3 regions of the Brevibacillus sp. HD3.3A genome follow, and region 2 is predicted to be linked to each of the others. Evidence: a T-box and tRNA genes for the amino acid it is inferred to sense, from the RefSeq annotation. Region 2 holds a T-box; the other regions hold tRNA genes.
What was found. The T-box of region 2 lies ahead of argS (arginine--tRNA ligase). A T-box ahead of a tRNA ligase gene usually reads a tRNA of that ligase, here a tRNA-Arg.
Positions count from the first base shown of each region.

Region 1: it encodes a tRNA-Arg, which carries the amino acid that the T-box ahead of argS (arginine--tRNA ligase) is inferred to sense. The anticodon was not compared.
Region 3: it encodes a tRNA-Arg, which carries the amino acid that the T-box ahead of argS (arginine--tRNA ligase) is inferred to sense. The anticodon was not compared.

Region 1 is NZ_CP085874.1:5,475,886-5,481,466, reverse strand. It holds gene HP435_RS25630 (PAS domain-containing sensor histidine kinase) at 1-1,004, opposite strand, end outside; gene HP435_RS25625 (hypothetical protein) at 1,217-1,369, shown strand; tRNA gene HP435_RS25620 (tRNA-Arg) at 1,499-1,573, opposite strand; gene rpoN (RNA polymerase factor sigma-54) at 1,798-3,171, shown strand; gene HP435_RS25610 (glutaredoxin family protein) at 3,178-3,444, shown strand; gene HP435_RS25605 (sugar-binding transcriptional regulator) at 3,622-4,647, shown strand; gene HP435_RS25600 (Na+/H+ antiporter NhaC family protein) at 4,668-5,581, shown strand, end outside.
Region 2 is NZ_CP085874.1:2,312,278-2,317,858, reverse strand. It holds gene HP435_RS11375 (YcdB/YcdC domain-containing protein) at 1-1,497, opposite strand, end outside; gene HP435_RS11370 (sigma-70 family RNA polymerase sigma factor) at 1,488-2,060, opposite strand; gene HP435_RS11365 (hypothetical protein) at 2,269-2,763, shown strand; T-box leader at 2,807-3,072, shown strand; gene argS (arginine--tRNA ligase) at 3,149-4,864, shown strand; gene HP435_RS11355 (hypothetical protein) at 5,037-5,405, shown strand; gene HP435_RS11350 (erythromycin esterase family protein) at 5,469-5,581, shown strand, end outside.
Region 3 is NZ_CP085874.1:48,359-53,939, reverse strand. It holds gene HP435_RS00315 (ABC transporter permease) at 5-1,387, shown strand; gene HP435_RS00310 (S8 family serine peptidase) at 1,674-4,298, opposite strand; tRNA gene HP435_RS00305 (tRNA-Arg) at 4,559-4,635, opposite strand; gene HP435_RS00300 (histidinol phosphate phosphatase domain-containing protein) at 4,923-5,581, opposite strand, start outside.

The sequences.
Region 1 (5,581 bases), 3.0 Mb from region 2:
ACGCGTTCCAGATCATCCGGGTGAATGTTTTTGAAGGACAGCTTGCCGGCATGCCTCATCGTTCCCGTGACTCGCTCGTATGAGGGAGAGAGGTGGACGATGTCTCCGTGCTTGTCGGTTATCAAAATCAAATCGTCCGTATGCTCCGCGATAAGTTGGCTTTCTTTTCTGATTTTGGACAAGGCCGCTTCAGATACTTTGCGCTCCATGACATTGCGGGAGACAAACATGACGTTTTTCACCGTGCCATCCTCGGAAGCAACGGGAATCCCGCGTGTCTCAAAAGAAATCCATGTTCCATTTTTGTGCCGGGAGCGAAATTCCAGGAAAACCGGCTGATTCTTTTCGAAAATTTCTTGCTTCTTGGTCAAAAGCAGGGGGAAATCGTCTGGATGTGTAATCTCCAGGCTGCCGGGGGAGACGAGTTCGGAAGGCAAATAGCCCAATTGCTGCTCGACAGAGGGGGAAACGTAGACACGCTTCAGCGACTCGTCGAAAATCGTGACGATATCTTGGGTATGGTCTATCAACAGTCGATACTTGGTTTCTGTTTGAAGCAACGCTTTTTCGACCCGTTTGCGCTCGGAAATGTCTCGCGTGAGGCACGAAGCGGCGATGATGCTTCCGTTTGCGTCGCGTATGGGGGCGGCGGACAACGTAACCTCCACCTGTGTGCCGTCTTTTCGCCTGCGGATCGTTTCGTAGTTGGTCAAATGCACGCCCATGTTTCGGACGGCATCAAACAACTGTCTCGTCTCGCTGACAAGCTCGTCCGGGATAAAGCAGTACGGGGAGGCGTTGATTTCCGCAAGCGACCAGCCGTAATACTGTTCAAATGCCTGATTGACCAAAACGATCTGGTTGTTCATGTCACTGATCGAGATGGCGTCTGTCGTAAAGTGAAAAAATGCTTTCAAAATCTGATCCGGGAAGAAGAGTCTCGCCGCGTCGGGGTGGGAGCGCCTTTTTTTCCACTTGTATGTGGGCGTGAGCTTATCTGTCATAGCTATCCTGCCTTGGCATTCAATTATTTGGATTTGCAGATTCGTGTCAAGATAGTCATAGTATTCGAGCTATTGGGGTTATTTTCCTATCACCAAATTCAGAATAGAAAGGGACAATATGGAAAACGAAAAATTGGCAAACGGAGGACGGTTCAAACTGGACGAAAAAATAGGCTATAATGAAAGAAGGAAAACAGGCGGAGGTGTCTTGCATGAGTACGGGGTTTATTGTTGCGTTGGTGATTGTCTTTGTCCTCATCATCGGACTCACGATATTGATTACAAACAAAGCTTATGCCCGCAAACCGGAGCAGGTAGATCCGCTTCCGGGGAAAGAACTGGCGCAGAAAGAGCTGGATCAGTAGCGCAGAACGAATGAATGGTTTGCCTGTGAGCCTGCGATGGGGATGTGCTGTCGCAGGCTTTCAGGTAGAAAGACAAGGTCAGACCAAGGAAAACAAAAAAGACTGGAGCGAGTCCAGTCTTTTTTCATATGGTACGCCTGAAGGGAATCGAACCCCCGCACATGGTTCCGGAGACCATTGCTCTATCCACTGAGCTACAGGCGTATGATGTGAATGGGTGACACTAATCAATTATAAGGGATTACCACAGGAAAATGCAAACGAAAAACGAGATTTTGTGTGATTTTTTTTCATGAGTGTGAACAGAAGCGGAGCATTAATTTTTGCAGATCATCTTCAAAAATTGGCAGGAAAATTGCAAGAGAGAACGAATATAATGAAAATTAAAGAGACATCTCGCAAGAAGCAGTGGGAAGGGGGCGAACTTCATGAACATGGGACTGGGGTTGTATCAAGAACAGACGCTGAAATTAGTGATGACGCCGGAATTGCGTCAAGCCATTACCATATTGCAATACTCAGCTGTTGACCTGATTTCCTATTTGCAGGATCAGGCCAACGAAAATCCTGTATTCGACCTGGAAGTAGCGGGAGAAGTGGCCTCGGCGAAAGCCGAAAAGCCGGCGCCAGAGATTGACTGGAAGGAAATCGTTGGCAACCGCGCGACGGGTGAGTACTCTCCGGCAAAAAATGAAAGCACTTACAACCCGTTGGATTATGTTCAGCAAGGCAGTGAAAACTTGTATGAGCATCTGGAGCGGCAGCTTGGCTACGTGAAGGGCTTCTCCCCTTTGCAAAGGCAAATCGCACTGTTTTTGATCGGAAACCTGGACGAAAAAGGTTACCTGGAAATAACGCTGGAGGAAGCGAGCCGCAATCTCGGAGTAGAGATGCTGGAGATTGAGGATGTACTGTCGGTCTTGCAGCACTTTGACCCGGTAGGAGTAGCGGCGCGCAGTCTGGAGGAATGTTTGCTGTTGCAGTTGGAGCACCTGGCGCTCGATGACGAGAAGATCGTCATGGTCGTCCGCAACCACCTGCAAGACCTCGCAGACAACCGTTACCAGCGCATTGCCGACAAAGTAGGCTGCACGCCGCAGGAAGTGCAGACGATGGCGGATCTCGTTCGGACGCTGAATCCCAGGCCGGGTGCTCAGTTCTCTCAATCCGAGACAAGATACGTCATCCCGGACGTGACCGTGGAAAAAGTCGGCAGCGAGTACGTGGTGCTAGTCAACGATGTGGCGGCTCCGCGCTTGAAAATCAACAGCTTTTATGAAAAAATGCTCAGTCAGCAAAAAAGCCAGGAAGAAGCGAAGCAGTTTATCCACGACAAGCTCAACGCCGCCATGTGGCTGGCGAAGAGCCTGGAACAGCGCCGTCTGACTCTCATGCGCGTAACGCAGGCGATCGTGGACATGCAACGCGACTTTTTTGACCGGGGCATCCATTATTTGAAGCCGATGACGCAAAAGGAAATCGCCGAGCGCGTCAGCTTGCATGAATCGACGATCAGCCGGGCAACCAGCAACAAATACGTGCAAACGCCGCGGGGAATTTTCGAGCTGAAATACTTTTTCACTTCGGCACTCACCACTTCCAGCGGGTCTGCAACGTCCTCCGAGAGCGTAAAACGCAGAATCAAGGCGCTGATTGAGCAGGAGGATCGCAAGGCGCCACTCTCCGACCAGAAGCTGGGGGAAATGCTGCTTGCAGAAGGAATCGAGATTTCTCGCCGCACGGTCGCCAAGTATCGGGAGGAAATGCTGATTCCATCCTCGGCCAAACGAAAGAGGTTTTAAAAGCCAATGAACAACAGGCAGCTTGAAATTGTCTTGTACGGACGAAAAAAATGCCATCTGTGCGAAGATGTGGAACTGATCATCCGCGCTTTGGCAGAGGAGTTTCCTTTACAGCTAAGCGTCGTGGATATCGAAAGCGATGAAACGTTGCACGAAGAGATGATGCTGGTGATTCCGGTAGTCGCGATTGATGGAGAGGTCGTATTTCGCTCGATCACTCATGTCGTGACCATGGAAGAGCTGCGAGCGGAATTTGCCAGGCGCCAGAATTGACTGAAAAAAGCTCCCCCTGTGCCAATATTTAGGTCAGGGGGAGCTTGCATGTTTGCCTGCGATATGCTACATTCAAGTTGTAGCAAGTGATCTTTTTTTTGTACGAATCGGGACAAAAAATGTATATACAGGGACAAAAAACGTCCCGATCAATTTTACAGCCAAGGATGTAAGCACATGCGACGTTTACTGGAACTGCAACAGAAGTTGCTGCCTGACCTGACCAGGGTCTTGCGTGAAAGGTACATGTTGCTCCGATCGATCTATCACTTGCAGCCGATTGGGCGCAGAGGGCTTGCTCAGGCGATGAACACTACCGAGCGCATTTTGCGTTCCGAGGTAGAGCTGTTGAAAGAGACAGGGCTTCTGACGGTTACCGCTGCGGGAATGCAGTTGAGCGGCGAAGGACAGCAAGTGTTGGACGACATGGAGCCGCTTGTCGGCGAGCTGTTTGGCCTCCGGGACTTGGCAGAAGGGCTGCAAAAGAAGCTCGGCATCCCGGAAGTGATCGTGGTGCAGGGCGATGCAGACCAGTCTCCCTGGGTCAAAGCCGAGCTTGGACGCGTAGGCGCGAGAGTTTTGAAGCAAGCGATCCAAGAGGGCGATATTGTCGCTGTGACTGGCGGCACTTCGATTGCCAGCGTAGCCAATCACCTGACGCCTTCCGCTTCGTTCAAGCATGTACAGTTCGTACCTGCTCGCGGCGGGCTGGGCGAGAGAGTGGAGCTGCAAGCCAACACGCTCGCTGCCGCGATGGCTGCCAAGACAGGGGCTACTTATCGGCTGCTGCACGTGCCGGATCGGTTGCACCCGGAAGCGCTGCAAACATTGCTCAAAGAGCCTCAGGTGCAAGACGTTCTCGCGCTTTTGCAAAATACGCGGATCGTGCTGCACGGGATTGGCGACGCGATCGCCATGGCTCGTCGGCGCAATTACTCCGAAGAAGAGCTGGCTGATCTGGCAGAAGCGGGAGCGGTATCCGAAGCGTTTGGCTACTACTTTAATGAAGCAGGCGAAACGGTCCACCGGATGCCGACTATCGGACTTCAGCTGGAAGAAGTGCACAAGGCTGAAACCGTGCTTTCCATAGCAGGGGGCGAAAGCAAGGCAAAAGCGATTCTTTCCTTTGCCAAACAATCGTGTCAGAATGTACTCATTACAGATGAGGGAGCGGCAAGAGCACTCTTGTCCACACGATTGTAACGGGGAAGGAAGTTGATCGTATGTCTACGGCGCAAGTTACGCCGATCCTGGCGATGATTGCAGGAATCGTGCTCAGTTTGTCGCTCGGTTTGCCGATCGCATGGGGGATTGTTTTTGCGATCCTGGTCACACTGGTAAGTGTAAGAAAGCTGGGCTTTTCCATCAGGCAGCAATTCGGCTTTGGCTGGGAAGGTGTCAAGAAGACGAAGCCGGTTCTCATGATCCTGTTTTTGGTGGGCGTGCTGATTCCGCTTTTGATGATGGGAGGAACGATACCCGCGATCATTTATTACGGGTTGTCCATCGTCAACGTCGACTATTTGTTCGTTCTCTCCTTTTTGCTGACAGGAGCAGTCAGTTACCTGCTTGGAACGTCTGTCGGCACGCTTAGCACCATCGGACTTTCCTTGATGGGGATTGCCCACGCAGCAGGGATATCGCCAGCGATTACGGGCGGAGCCTTGATCTCGGGAGCGATGGTGGGGGAACGATTTTCACCAATATCCAGCAGCCGTCTGCTTGTCCTCTCCAATGTAGGGATGACAGAAGCGCAAGATGGAAAAACGAGACGTCCTGCCATGCTTGCCACAGGCATATGCGCCGTTTTGTTTCTCGCTCTCGACCTGTTCCGGTCACAGGCAGGTTCAGGCGAAATGATTCAAATGTATCAGGAGCTTTTGACGAGCCACTTTTCGATTAACTGGTTGCTCATGCTGCCGCTGCTTGTCCTCATCGGGTCTTTTGCCCTGAGGATCAAGGCCGTAACGGCTCTTTTGCTCGGCATTGTCGTCAGTGCCGTGATGGTGCTCGTTCACGGGCAGCTTGATGTCAGCACGTTTTTTTCCGCCATGCTGAACGGCTACGAGCTGCACTCAGGTACAAGGCTGGATCAGCTTGTACACGGCGGGGGGATGGTTGCCATTTTGAACGTCCT
Region 2 (5,581 bases):
CGCCTTCGCCTCTTCCTTCGTACGCACGATGACAGGCTGTTCGTGTGTCTCGAACGCATCTGCCTGCGGCTGCTCCCGCTGCAGCTGATCGTAGGCAAAGCCGTTGTTTCCCGTACCGTAGTTGATCTTGCCGCTATGCGCATCAATGTACCAATCAAGGAAAACCGGCCTTCCTTGTTGGAAAAAGGAAACCGCTGCCCTGTATTCCAGTGTCGGCTGTTTCAGCGCCTTCCCTTCGGACATGTGCTGCACGTATACAAGCTTCATATTTGCGGCCAGCTCGTTTTCGGCGGCGCTTTTCGCCACAGCTTCCGCAGCATCCGGGAACGAAGACGGGGAATACGCTCTCGTCGGTTTGCTGAACATCAGAAGACGTCCGGAGCTGCCCAGTTCAATATCCAGCACATCTTCCATGACAGGTAACCCGTTATGATAACGCATGAATTTTTCCGCGCTATTCGATTCCACATGGCGATAGTTCGCGCTGTCAGCTCCAAGCAATCGGCCGAGAAGCTGCTTCGCTTGCTTTAACGCCTCTGCTTCATTTGGCTTTTGCGCTTCTTCGTTGCGGTCCCGCTGAATCCGGTACAGATCGATGTCTTGCCCGTTGCCGATTTCGCTCACCATCGCTGTCTGGCCTTCGTCGTTCACTTTGCCCAAAACCAGCGCCCAGCCATCTCGAGTCAGCTGTTTGTTGTAGACAACCGGGAACGGATTCAGTTCAGTCACGGAGGCGGCGAATTTGGCAAACAGCTTCTGCTCCTGCTCGTTCAACCTGCCGAAAAAGGCGACGCGCTCCTTTTTGTCCACCTGGACAGTCAAGACATCGTACGGGACAGGCTTGCCGTTTTCCAACCGCTGATAGCTGACGTTCATCCACGTTCCGTTGCGCCAATCCTCATCCGCATAAACTTCTGTCGCCTGATGCGCGTAAACCTTCGCTTCTTCACCGAGCGCGGTCTGCAAAAATGCTTGCGCGACTTTCTCTGCTTGCGCGGGCGCAATCGTTGTTTTCTCGCCGTCACTGCTTGCGTCCAGCAAGTAGCTTTCGATCCGCCCCGTCCGGGTGTCATACGCGACTTGTCCGATTGCCCTGTCCTTTTGCAGCAAGGTCACAAGCGCAATCCCATCCAGCGTCTCGCCTTTGCGCAGTGTGACACCGCCAAGCTCAGGGACTGCCTTTTGCAGCGGAGCCAGCGCTTGTTCCGGTGAAACGGCCTGCTCCGCGGTTTTGTCCGTTTGATGCGCCGCCGCTGCGCTCGTTCCATTTTTTTGCGGCGACATGGACGGCAGAAAGCCCTCTCGCACCCCTAGCACGGTCAATGCCAGACAAGCCGCAAGCGATCCCGCCATGACTAACTGCTTGTGATTTTTCTGCTTTTTCTTCCCGACCTCCATCCGAATCCTCTCTTCCATTTCCCGGGTAAACTTCACTTCCGAAGCTGCCGCTTTCCCTGCTTCGCGTACAGCTTCACGCAGCCCCTGATCTAGTTCCATTCCAATCCCTCCTTTTCACACAATGCCCGAAAATGTTTGCGCGCCCGATGCAGCTGCGTCCGTACCGCATCCTCGGAAATATCCAGCACTTGTGCTACTTCCTTAATTGACAAATCTTCATAGTAATGAAGTACCATGACCTTTCGATACAAAGGCGACAGCATCATGACTTTCTCGGCGATATGTACCTGGTCCAGTTGCTTGAAAACGGACGATTCCACGTTCCCTTCCGCCACTTGTTCCGGCACGGTTTCTTTCGGGGAGACAAACGTAGAAAAGATTTGCCGGAACGACCACGATCGCAAATACTTGCGCGATTCATTGATGGCAATCCGGTACAGCCATGTTTTCAAACTGCTCTCATGGCGAAACTGATCCAGCGACCGATAGGCTTTCAGGAACACTTCCTGTGTGATGTCTTCCGCGATTCCGCGATCTTTGACGATCATGTAGGCGAGCTGGACGATTTTGTCACCGTAGTCATTCATCAAAGTCGACAGCAGCGCATCCTTGGTCGGCTGCAAAGACCGCTCTGCCGCGTTAGCCTTTGCACTGGCATTCAGATTGACATTCACTTTGCTTCACCTCCTCTTGCAAACGATATCCATTTGATCCAGCAGCCTGCTTTTTGTGACAGAAATCGCGATTTATTTTTCCTGGCCTCTGTTTTCAGCGGAAAAGACGACACCTGCGCGCACTGCGTTCGTTGTCAGAGCGGAACGCTTTTGCTATCATGAGGCTTACCTAACCCCTAGAAAGGAACGATTGACGATGAACACTTTGCTCGCTTGTGAAAAAGACGAGTTTTTGTCCTGTATAGAGACGGTAAAGGAACTGGAAACATCCGAGTTTGAAACATATTCCATCGTAAAGCATACCGAAACAGGTGAACACTATTTGCGCTACTTTTTGTCGCATATCAACCTGTCCGAAGGCGGCAGAAGGGACAATTACGATCACTTTTTGCCACTCGACTCCGACGACGTTCTCGGTCTGATGTTTGGCGATCAGGATTACCACTTCCCGGAAAACTGGCGCTCTTCCTACCTGCGCAGCGGCAACGACAATCGGCTGATCCCTTTTGATCCATCCGAGAATTACGATCTGGAAGAAGAAGCGGCTGCCGAGCTGGCCATGGTGGAAAAACTGGAGCAGTACAAGGCGCAATGGATGCATGCCGAAAACTTGACGGCGGAAGAAAGAGAAAAGCTGACGCAGGAGTATTTCGCGGCACTCGACAAGATTTTGAAAAAACCGGAAGAGTAAGTTGCACAAAAGCACCAAAAACGGCTATAATGCTAGGTAAACAAGCGAATCGTTGATGAGGACAGTACCCTTGGACTTACGGCTGTAGCGAATCGGGGATGGTGGAAGCCCGATGCCTGACCAAGTGCGGAAGCGCCCCTCGGAGATGCGGCCTGAACATCTGACGCTATAGATGTAAGCGTCTGGATTGTGTAGGGTTTTGCCGGGTCTGCCCGTTACAGCAGCGCAAAGCGGTTTTTGCCTCAACCAAATCATGCAGGCAAAAACAACAAGAGTGGCACCGCGGGAGCACAACCTCTCGTCTCTTTTTACAGGAGACGTAGAGGTTTTTTTATTTTTCAAACGTTCCGTTCCAAAGCTTTTCCCATCTGAAAGGAGAATTACCATGAGTTACAAACATCAAGTGGCAGAAAAAATCGCCGCGGCCCTCACCGGACTCGGTGTGAACGATTTCTCGCAAGAAACGGTGTACAACATGCTGGAAACACCGCCAAACCCGGCTATGGGAGATATCGCTTTCCCATGTTTCCAATTGGCAAAAGCACTGCGCAAAGCTCCGCCGATGATCGCGACAGAGCTTGCGGAAAAAATAGAAGGTGCGCCGCTGCGCTCGGCACAAGCAGTCGGCCCTTACGTCAACTTGTTTCTCGATCAGCAAAACGTGGCGGAGCAAGTCATTGGCACCATCCTGGCACAAGGCAGCGCTTACGGCAGCAGTGAAGCAGGCCAAGGCCGCAAAGTGCCGATCGACCTCTCCTCCCCTAACATCGCCAAGCCGTTTTCCATGGGGCACTTGCGTTCGACCGTCATCGGAAACGCGATTGCGAACATCATGGAAAAACGCGGCTACCAGCCTGTGCGCATCAACCACTTGGGTGACTGGGGCACACAGTTCGGCAAGCTGATCGTCGCCTATCGCCTGTGGGGTGACGAGGAGAAAGTCAAAGCGGAGCCGATCAAAGAACTGCTCAGCCTGTACGTGCGTTTCCACGAAGAAGTTGAAAACGACTCTACCTTGGAAGACCAGGGCCGCGAATGGTTCAAAAAGCTGGAAGATGGCGACGCCGAGGCGCAGCATCTGTGGAAATGGTTCCGCGACGAATCGCTCAAGGAGTTCATGAAAATTTACGAGCTGATGAACGTCTCCTTCGACTCCACGCACGGGGAAGCTTTCTACAACGACAAAATGGATCGCGTCGTCACCCTGCTCGAAGAAAAAGGCTTGCTGACCGAATCGGACGGCGCCATGGTTGTCAGTCTCGATGAGTACAACATGCCGCCATGCCTGATCAAAAAGTCGGACGGCGCTACTTTGTACGCCACGCGCGATCTGGCAGCCGCCCTGTACCGTCATGAGACGTACGACTTCGCAAAAGCGCTCTACGTCGTAGGAAACGAGCAGCGCCTCCACTTCCAGCAGCTCTACAAAGTATTGGAGAAAATGGGCTACGCCTGGTCCGCCGACATGCATCACATCCCGTTCGGCATGATGCTCAAAGACGGCAAGAAAATGTCCACGCGTAAAGGAAAAGTCGTCCTGCTCGAAGAAGTTTTGGCGCAGGCGATTGCCGATGTGCAAAAAGTGATTGAGGAGAAAAATCCTTCCCTCGCGAACAAGGACGAAGTTTCCCGCCAAGTCGGGGTCGGTGCCGTCATTTTCCACGACCTGAAAAACTACCGTCTGAACGACATCAACTTCTCCTGGGAAGAAATGCTCACCTTTGAAGGCGAGACAGGGCCGTACGTGCAATACACGCATGCGCGCGCTTGCTCGCTTCTGCGCAAAGGAGAGTACAAGCCGCAAACAACTGCCAGCCTCGTACCAGATGCATTGGACAGCAAGGAAGCGTGGGCAGTCATCACTTTGCTGAACAGCTTCCCGGAAGTGATTGAACGGGCCAGCGACAATTTCGATCCGTCGCAAATCGGCAAGTACGTCATCGACCTTGCCCAATCGTTCAACAAGTTCTACGCCAACGTGCGCATTTTGGCCGAGGAAGAAGACGTCAAAGCGTCCCGCCTCCAGCTCGTAGCTGCGGTAGTCGCTGTCCTGAAAGAAGGATTGCGCCTGCTCGGACTGGCTGCTCCAGAGGAAATGTAACTGTCGCAAGATCACGAAAGCCGGCTGCCTCCTGCTCTCAGGAAACGCCGGCTTTCCTTTTTGGAAAACAGCAGCCACGGCTCGCTTGCCGATATCTCACCACCTAAATCGTTCCATTTTTTGTCATGCTTTGCGATAATAAAAAGAAAAACGTCATCGGTGGTGAGTGGATGTGAGCAGAACGATACAGTTTGGCCCGTCGGAGTGCACATTGGCGCTCAGCGGCTGGCGCGCGGTGATCGCATTCGAGAACCGCATTACCATGCCGTATCGATTCATCAAGCATGTTCAAGTCGATTCCTTTACTCCCGAGCCGGGAACGCTGCGCATGCCGGGAACGGAGATTCCTTTTTCCAGCACATATGCGGGCAGATTCCTCTACGGAAACGATTGGTACTTCCTTTCCTTCGAGCGGACGAATCATCTGCTTTTGCTTGATTTGGAAGGACATGCGAAATACCGGAAAATTGTCGTGCAGGTGGAGAACCCCACCGAGATCGCCGTTACGCTGCAACAACATCTGCTCGCTCAACACGAATGAGGACAGACAACCGTTGTGAAGCAGATTCTTTTTGAAAAACGCCCCGAAGAAAGTGAGATTGTTATGAAAAAAATTGTTTTGATCGCCGCAAGCTTGCTGCTCATGCTCAGCGTCCTGACTGGCTTTGACACCCCTGCCCCTGCTGCAAGCTCCCTGCAAAGCTCTTTGCAAAAATA
Region 3 (5,581 bases), 2.3 Mb from region 2:
GACGATGTTTGGCTTCTTTTTGATAAAAAATACGATCGAGCGCGATCGGCAAACTAGAGTCGGCCAAATCATTTCAACGACAACGCTCCGCAAGCTTGACTATATGGCTGGCAAGTTTCTGAGCAACTTTGCGATACTGACGATCATTGTCATTTTGACGTTTACGATCGCCATCGTCATGCAGCTGCTGCGTCAGGAAGACCTGACTATCGACCTTGGCTCGTTTGTTTTGCCGATGGTCATTATCATTTTGCCTGGCATGTTTGCTTTATCCGCACTTGCCGTACTTTTCGAAACACTCCCCGTGCTTCGAACCGGCTTTGGGAACATCTTGTTTTTCTTCTGCATCTGGGCTCCTACTGTGCTGATCAGCATCCCCACCTTTGATATTTTCGGCCTCCCTGTCAGCAGCTTTACCGGAAGAGAAATTTTTAAAGACAGCATCAGTGAATCTTATAAGCACTTGTTTCCCCAAGCGCCAGGAGTTCTGTCAGACGGCGTCGTTTTAGTAGAGGAACCGCTACAAACATTCCTCTGGAGCGGCGTGAACTGGAGTTGGGATATTTTTATCAGCCGGATTTTTTGGATCATCATCGCCATTCCGTTGCTCCTGCTGGCTTCTGTGGCATTTCGTGGCTTCGATAAACCAATAAGAAAATCGGGCAAATGGCAGCTTGGCTTTTTCTCTCGCAAGGAAGTCAGCAGTGATGTGGAAAATGACAAAAATAAATGGGTTGAATCATCAAATCGGCGTGCGGCTGCTTTAAGCAAGGTAACGATGCGGTTTCATGCATGGGATATGTTGAAGGTAGAGTTAAAGCTCATGCTCAAAGGCCAACCGCTGTGGTGGTATGCCATTGCCTTTTTGTTCATTGTTCTTACGCTGTTTGCACCGCTTCCATTGGCAAAAGGAATCATCGCTCCCCTCGCTTGGCTTTGGCCTGTGTTGCTTTGGTCGAACATGGGGGTTAGAGAGATACGCTACAACACGAGGGATATCATTTTTTCCAGCCCAGCCCCTCTGCAAAGGCAAATCCCTGTTTCGTGGCTGGCGGGGTTGATCGTTGCTGTTTTGACAGGCAGCGGTCTTGCCGTGCGATATATGGTGGAAGGCGATGCGAGCGGGTTGTTGGCCTGGGGAATTGGTGCGTTGTTTATTCCCTCGCTTGCTCTTGCAATGGGTGTCTGGACCCGCAGTAATAAGGCATTTGAGGCGTTTTATTTGCTGATTATGTTTACTGGTACGTTGAACAAGGAGAAGTGGATGGATTTCATGGGCGTTGTTGACGGGACGATTGAGGCGGGGGTGCCTTATGTTTTTTTGATGGTGACGGTTGGGCTTCTTGTGTTGGTTGTTTGGGGGCGGGGAAGGCAGGTTAGGCGGTAGGTTTTACAAGACAAGGGGTCTCTGTTCCTCTCCGTTTAAAACGCGGCAGGCTCTTTGTTTTGCTTTCATGCCATCCTGGTCTTTTATTCGGCATCAAATGCTGCATCTGGATGTTGGCTGGGCAATTTAACCCATCTTGGCCGAACAATTTCTAGAAAGTTTTTTTATTTCATCTCTCTTTTGATTTCATCGAAATTGATTGCCAATGCAAGTTCACACCCCTGACTGTATTGTTATATAAATAGAAAAAGAGCCCAAGTTTAATTGGGCTCTCAGAATGTTTTATTTACTTCCAACTAACAATGATATTATCAATTACCGCTGTCCAGGTATTCGAAGAAGAAGACGAAGCACGTATTTCAATAGCCTGGTAACCAGTTCCAAGATTGATTGTCTGCGTTCTCCATTGTACATCAGAATCAGTAAGTGTCTGTTTCAAAACTCCATTCACGAAAACTTGAGTATAATTTATACCACTGCTACCACCCATAATCATACCTTTGTAGTCAAATTTCAAAGTTCTTGTAGCGGCTCCAGATGGAATATCTACACTTAGTGTTGCACTTGCTGTAGACTCAGCAACAATAGCCATAATTGAGCCAACAGAAGGGTCATATTCCCATCCACTAAGTGATAAGTTTAGGCGCGGATCAAAGCTGCTATCAGAAAAATCCTCTACAATGGTAGTTGGTGTTACGCCTCCTCCACTATTACTTGTTGTCCCGTAGGCATATGCTGACTGCGCACCCGTACCATAATTATTCACCCCAGCAACCTTGTAGTAATACGTTGTATTAGAAGAGAGGCCAGTATTCATGTATGGGGATGTTACACCAGATGCAATCAGTGAGTACGTACCGGACGCTGATGTGCTACGGTATACGTTAAAACTTGTAGCACCTGTAGCAGACATATTAATTGTCAGACTAGAGGTAGTAGGCGATCCAACTGATACACTGGGCGTACCTGGGACAGATCCTACTGATGCGGGTGTAATATTTAATGTAATTGGGCCATTTTTTCCGGCTCCATGGTTATATCCGTAGACTTTCAAGTATACCACTTGACCAGTAGAGAGCGTGTATGTGATTTTCGGTTGCGCATTGCCTGCGCTGTCGTCATCTTGTGCCAAAAGGTTTTGGGAGCTATCGAGCAGTTGCATGTAAGAATCAAAGGATGCCGACGTTGTGAAAGTATAGCTTCCCGTAGTTGGTACAATGTATTTAAAATATACATCTTTTGTATCCAGCAAGGTTCCGTTTGCAGATGTTCCAGAAACAACAATTGGATTGGTGATAGAATCCCCTGGAGTTCCTCCGCCACTTCCACTGGTAGTGAAGTTAACAGAAATGCTATCGATAAACACCGCGTTTGAGCCAGCGGAATAGGATTCGTACTTATCCCACCGAAGTTCTACGAGATACTTTCCGCCTGGTTTTAAGGCAAGTGTATCCGTTTTATAGTTGGACTCAATATTGCTTGCGTAAGTCATAGGCATACCATTAACCGTCACCAGCATAATATCAGTCCATCTACAATCGCTCCTGTGTGTCACACTAATTTGAGGATTTACTGCATTTCCCGGCACTTGAAAAGTGAACCGGCTAATACCCGTACCTGTATTCGAGTATGCGGGAGTTCTTAACACTGTCCGGCCACTATCAGTCCCGATTACAAAATCTCCTGTAAGATTAAAATTAAAGTTTGAGTCAGAGAAATCTTCCGTTGTAGATGCTGCTAGAAGCGGAAAAGACGGTGTGTTGCTTGATGGTAGAATCGATGCCGGAAGGCCAATTAGACCAACGCCATACTCATTTTTTGTTCCAAAAGGTGTGGCACCTTCATATAATTTATCCCTCAGTTGCTGCGCGGAATAGTGCGGATATGCCTGTTTTAGCAACGCCATTACGCCCGTAGCAAAGGGAGTCGCACACGATGTTCCGCTATAAGAATAGTTATATCCTCCAGATTTGCTAGTCGTCTCCAAATCAGTGAAGCTTGCGATATTCAAATAAGGGCCAGTACCTGAATATGATGCTCGTTTTAGATAAGGGAAACTCGAACTTTTTTGGACTGCACCAACTGCAACAACCTTTTCGTAATGTCCAGGGTAATATACGGTATCCTTGGTAATATCCCCATTCGCATCTGCAAAGTTACCTGCAGCTGCTAAGATAGGAACACCTTTTGCCTCTAAAATATCGCATGCAGCTTGCATAGAAGCACTTCCAGCGATCAATTGTACATTACAAAGTACAACATCAACATCCAAAGTTGCAGCATATTGGAGCGCGTCGGTTGTATAGGAAATATTCGTATAAGACCTTTGAGTATCCCCTGCTTTTTGAAAGTAACAGTTAATCACATGAATGTTAGAGTCAAAAGCAACGCCTTTTACAAAGGAACCATTACTACGAGCTGCAATGATGCCAGCACTGCAGGTACCGTGTCCATGATTACTTGGATTAACATCTGTCACATCAGTAGAATCGGTTACTACATTCCAAGTACTAAGAGGCGTTGGCAGGTCCGGGTGAGGAGACATCCCAGTATCAATAATGGCCACCTTTACTCCTGCACCAGTGTATCCCGCATTCCAAAAGTTATATAGTTGAGCTGTTGCATGTCCCCACGTTTCTACTTCATTACTAGACGGACTTCCAGCCTCGATATCTTGGTCGATACTCTCAACAAGCTTGTGAGCTAGGAGTTGCTCAACCTGCGCATCGTCAATATGAACTACAGCGAAACGATCAAATGCTGGAGTACGGAATTTTTTTAGCACTCTCCCACCAAATTGCTTTACGATCTTGTTTTGCTCTTTCTCACTAACTCCATCGATAAAGTTAACAATGTAACGATGGGCAATCTTTTTCGAACACTCTCTGTTCCTCAGTTCTTTGTTACGCATACGATCTCTCCTTTGATTTATGTTTTGTCTGATCAATTGAAAGATTTTGACCAGTATGCAAACAAAAAAGCCACCCGGCGCCCCGAGTGGCTTACTTCTTATTTGCTTGTCTTCATTTTATCAAAAAGTCATCTTCGCTCGCTGAAAATGCCTGTAGTGTAATCTTTTGTAAATAAATGTATACTTCTGGTTTTTATAGATACAAATCAGACTTGTTTTCATAAGAAAAAGCCCTGATTATATCAAGGTTTTTTCTTCAATGGCGTCCCCGAGAGGATTCGAACCTCCGACCTACAGTTTAGGAAACCGTTGCTCTATCCTGCTGAGCTACGGGGACAAGTATGGACTGTTTCAAAAAGCGGCAAAGAACCCTCTTCTGACGCCTCACCTACCTTCTTATTATATGCAGGTACACATCTTTTGGCAAATTCCACGCAAAAAAACCTTGGCTTTCCAAGGTTTTTTCGCATCCCGAAAATGATCCTGATCAAAACAGGCCGCCAGTCATATCCAGACAATATATACGACCAGCGACCACCCCAAACCCAAAACACCAACCTATCCCATCTGTCCCATTCCAACTCCTACAAGCAACTCTCACCTGCAGCCTGCAATACCTGCCACTTACCTAATCGCCTTCATAATCCGTCGACGCCCAGAAAAAGTAGCAACCTCCGCCACCCCCAGCGAACGAATCGTATCCAAATTCGCTGCCACATACTTTCCAATATCGTCGGGAAAATGCGCATCGGACGAGAGCGTCAGCGGCACGCCGTGCGCCACCAGAACGTCCAAAAAAGCCGGGCTGGGGCACATCTCCTGAACGGGATAGCGGTAGTACAAGCCCGCATTGATTTCGGTCGCTGTATTCGTTTCTTTCAAAGCAGTCGCGATCCTGTTGTAATGGGGCACAAGCTCCGCTTCCGCAGGCCGATAGGAGAACACTTTCAAATTGTCCAGATGGGCGACAAAATCAAACAACTCACTCCTGATCATACATTCAACCGTGTGGAAAAAGTCCGCGTACAGCTGTTTCAAGTCATGCTGCTCAAACAACTGGCGAGTCTCGGGATTGTCAAAGCCCCACCCGTGCAAAAAGTGGACAGAGCCGATCACATAATCCCACGAGGCGCCTGCCAGCAAGCTTTCCAACTCTTTTTCCCCGCCGATAAAATAATCCGCTTCGATCCCCAGCCGCAACTCCACGCCGCTTGCCGACCAATGCGGCTTTGCTGCCTCAATCGCCGCGCAAAAGTCGCTGAGGCTCTCCGTGCATACCTGAT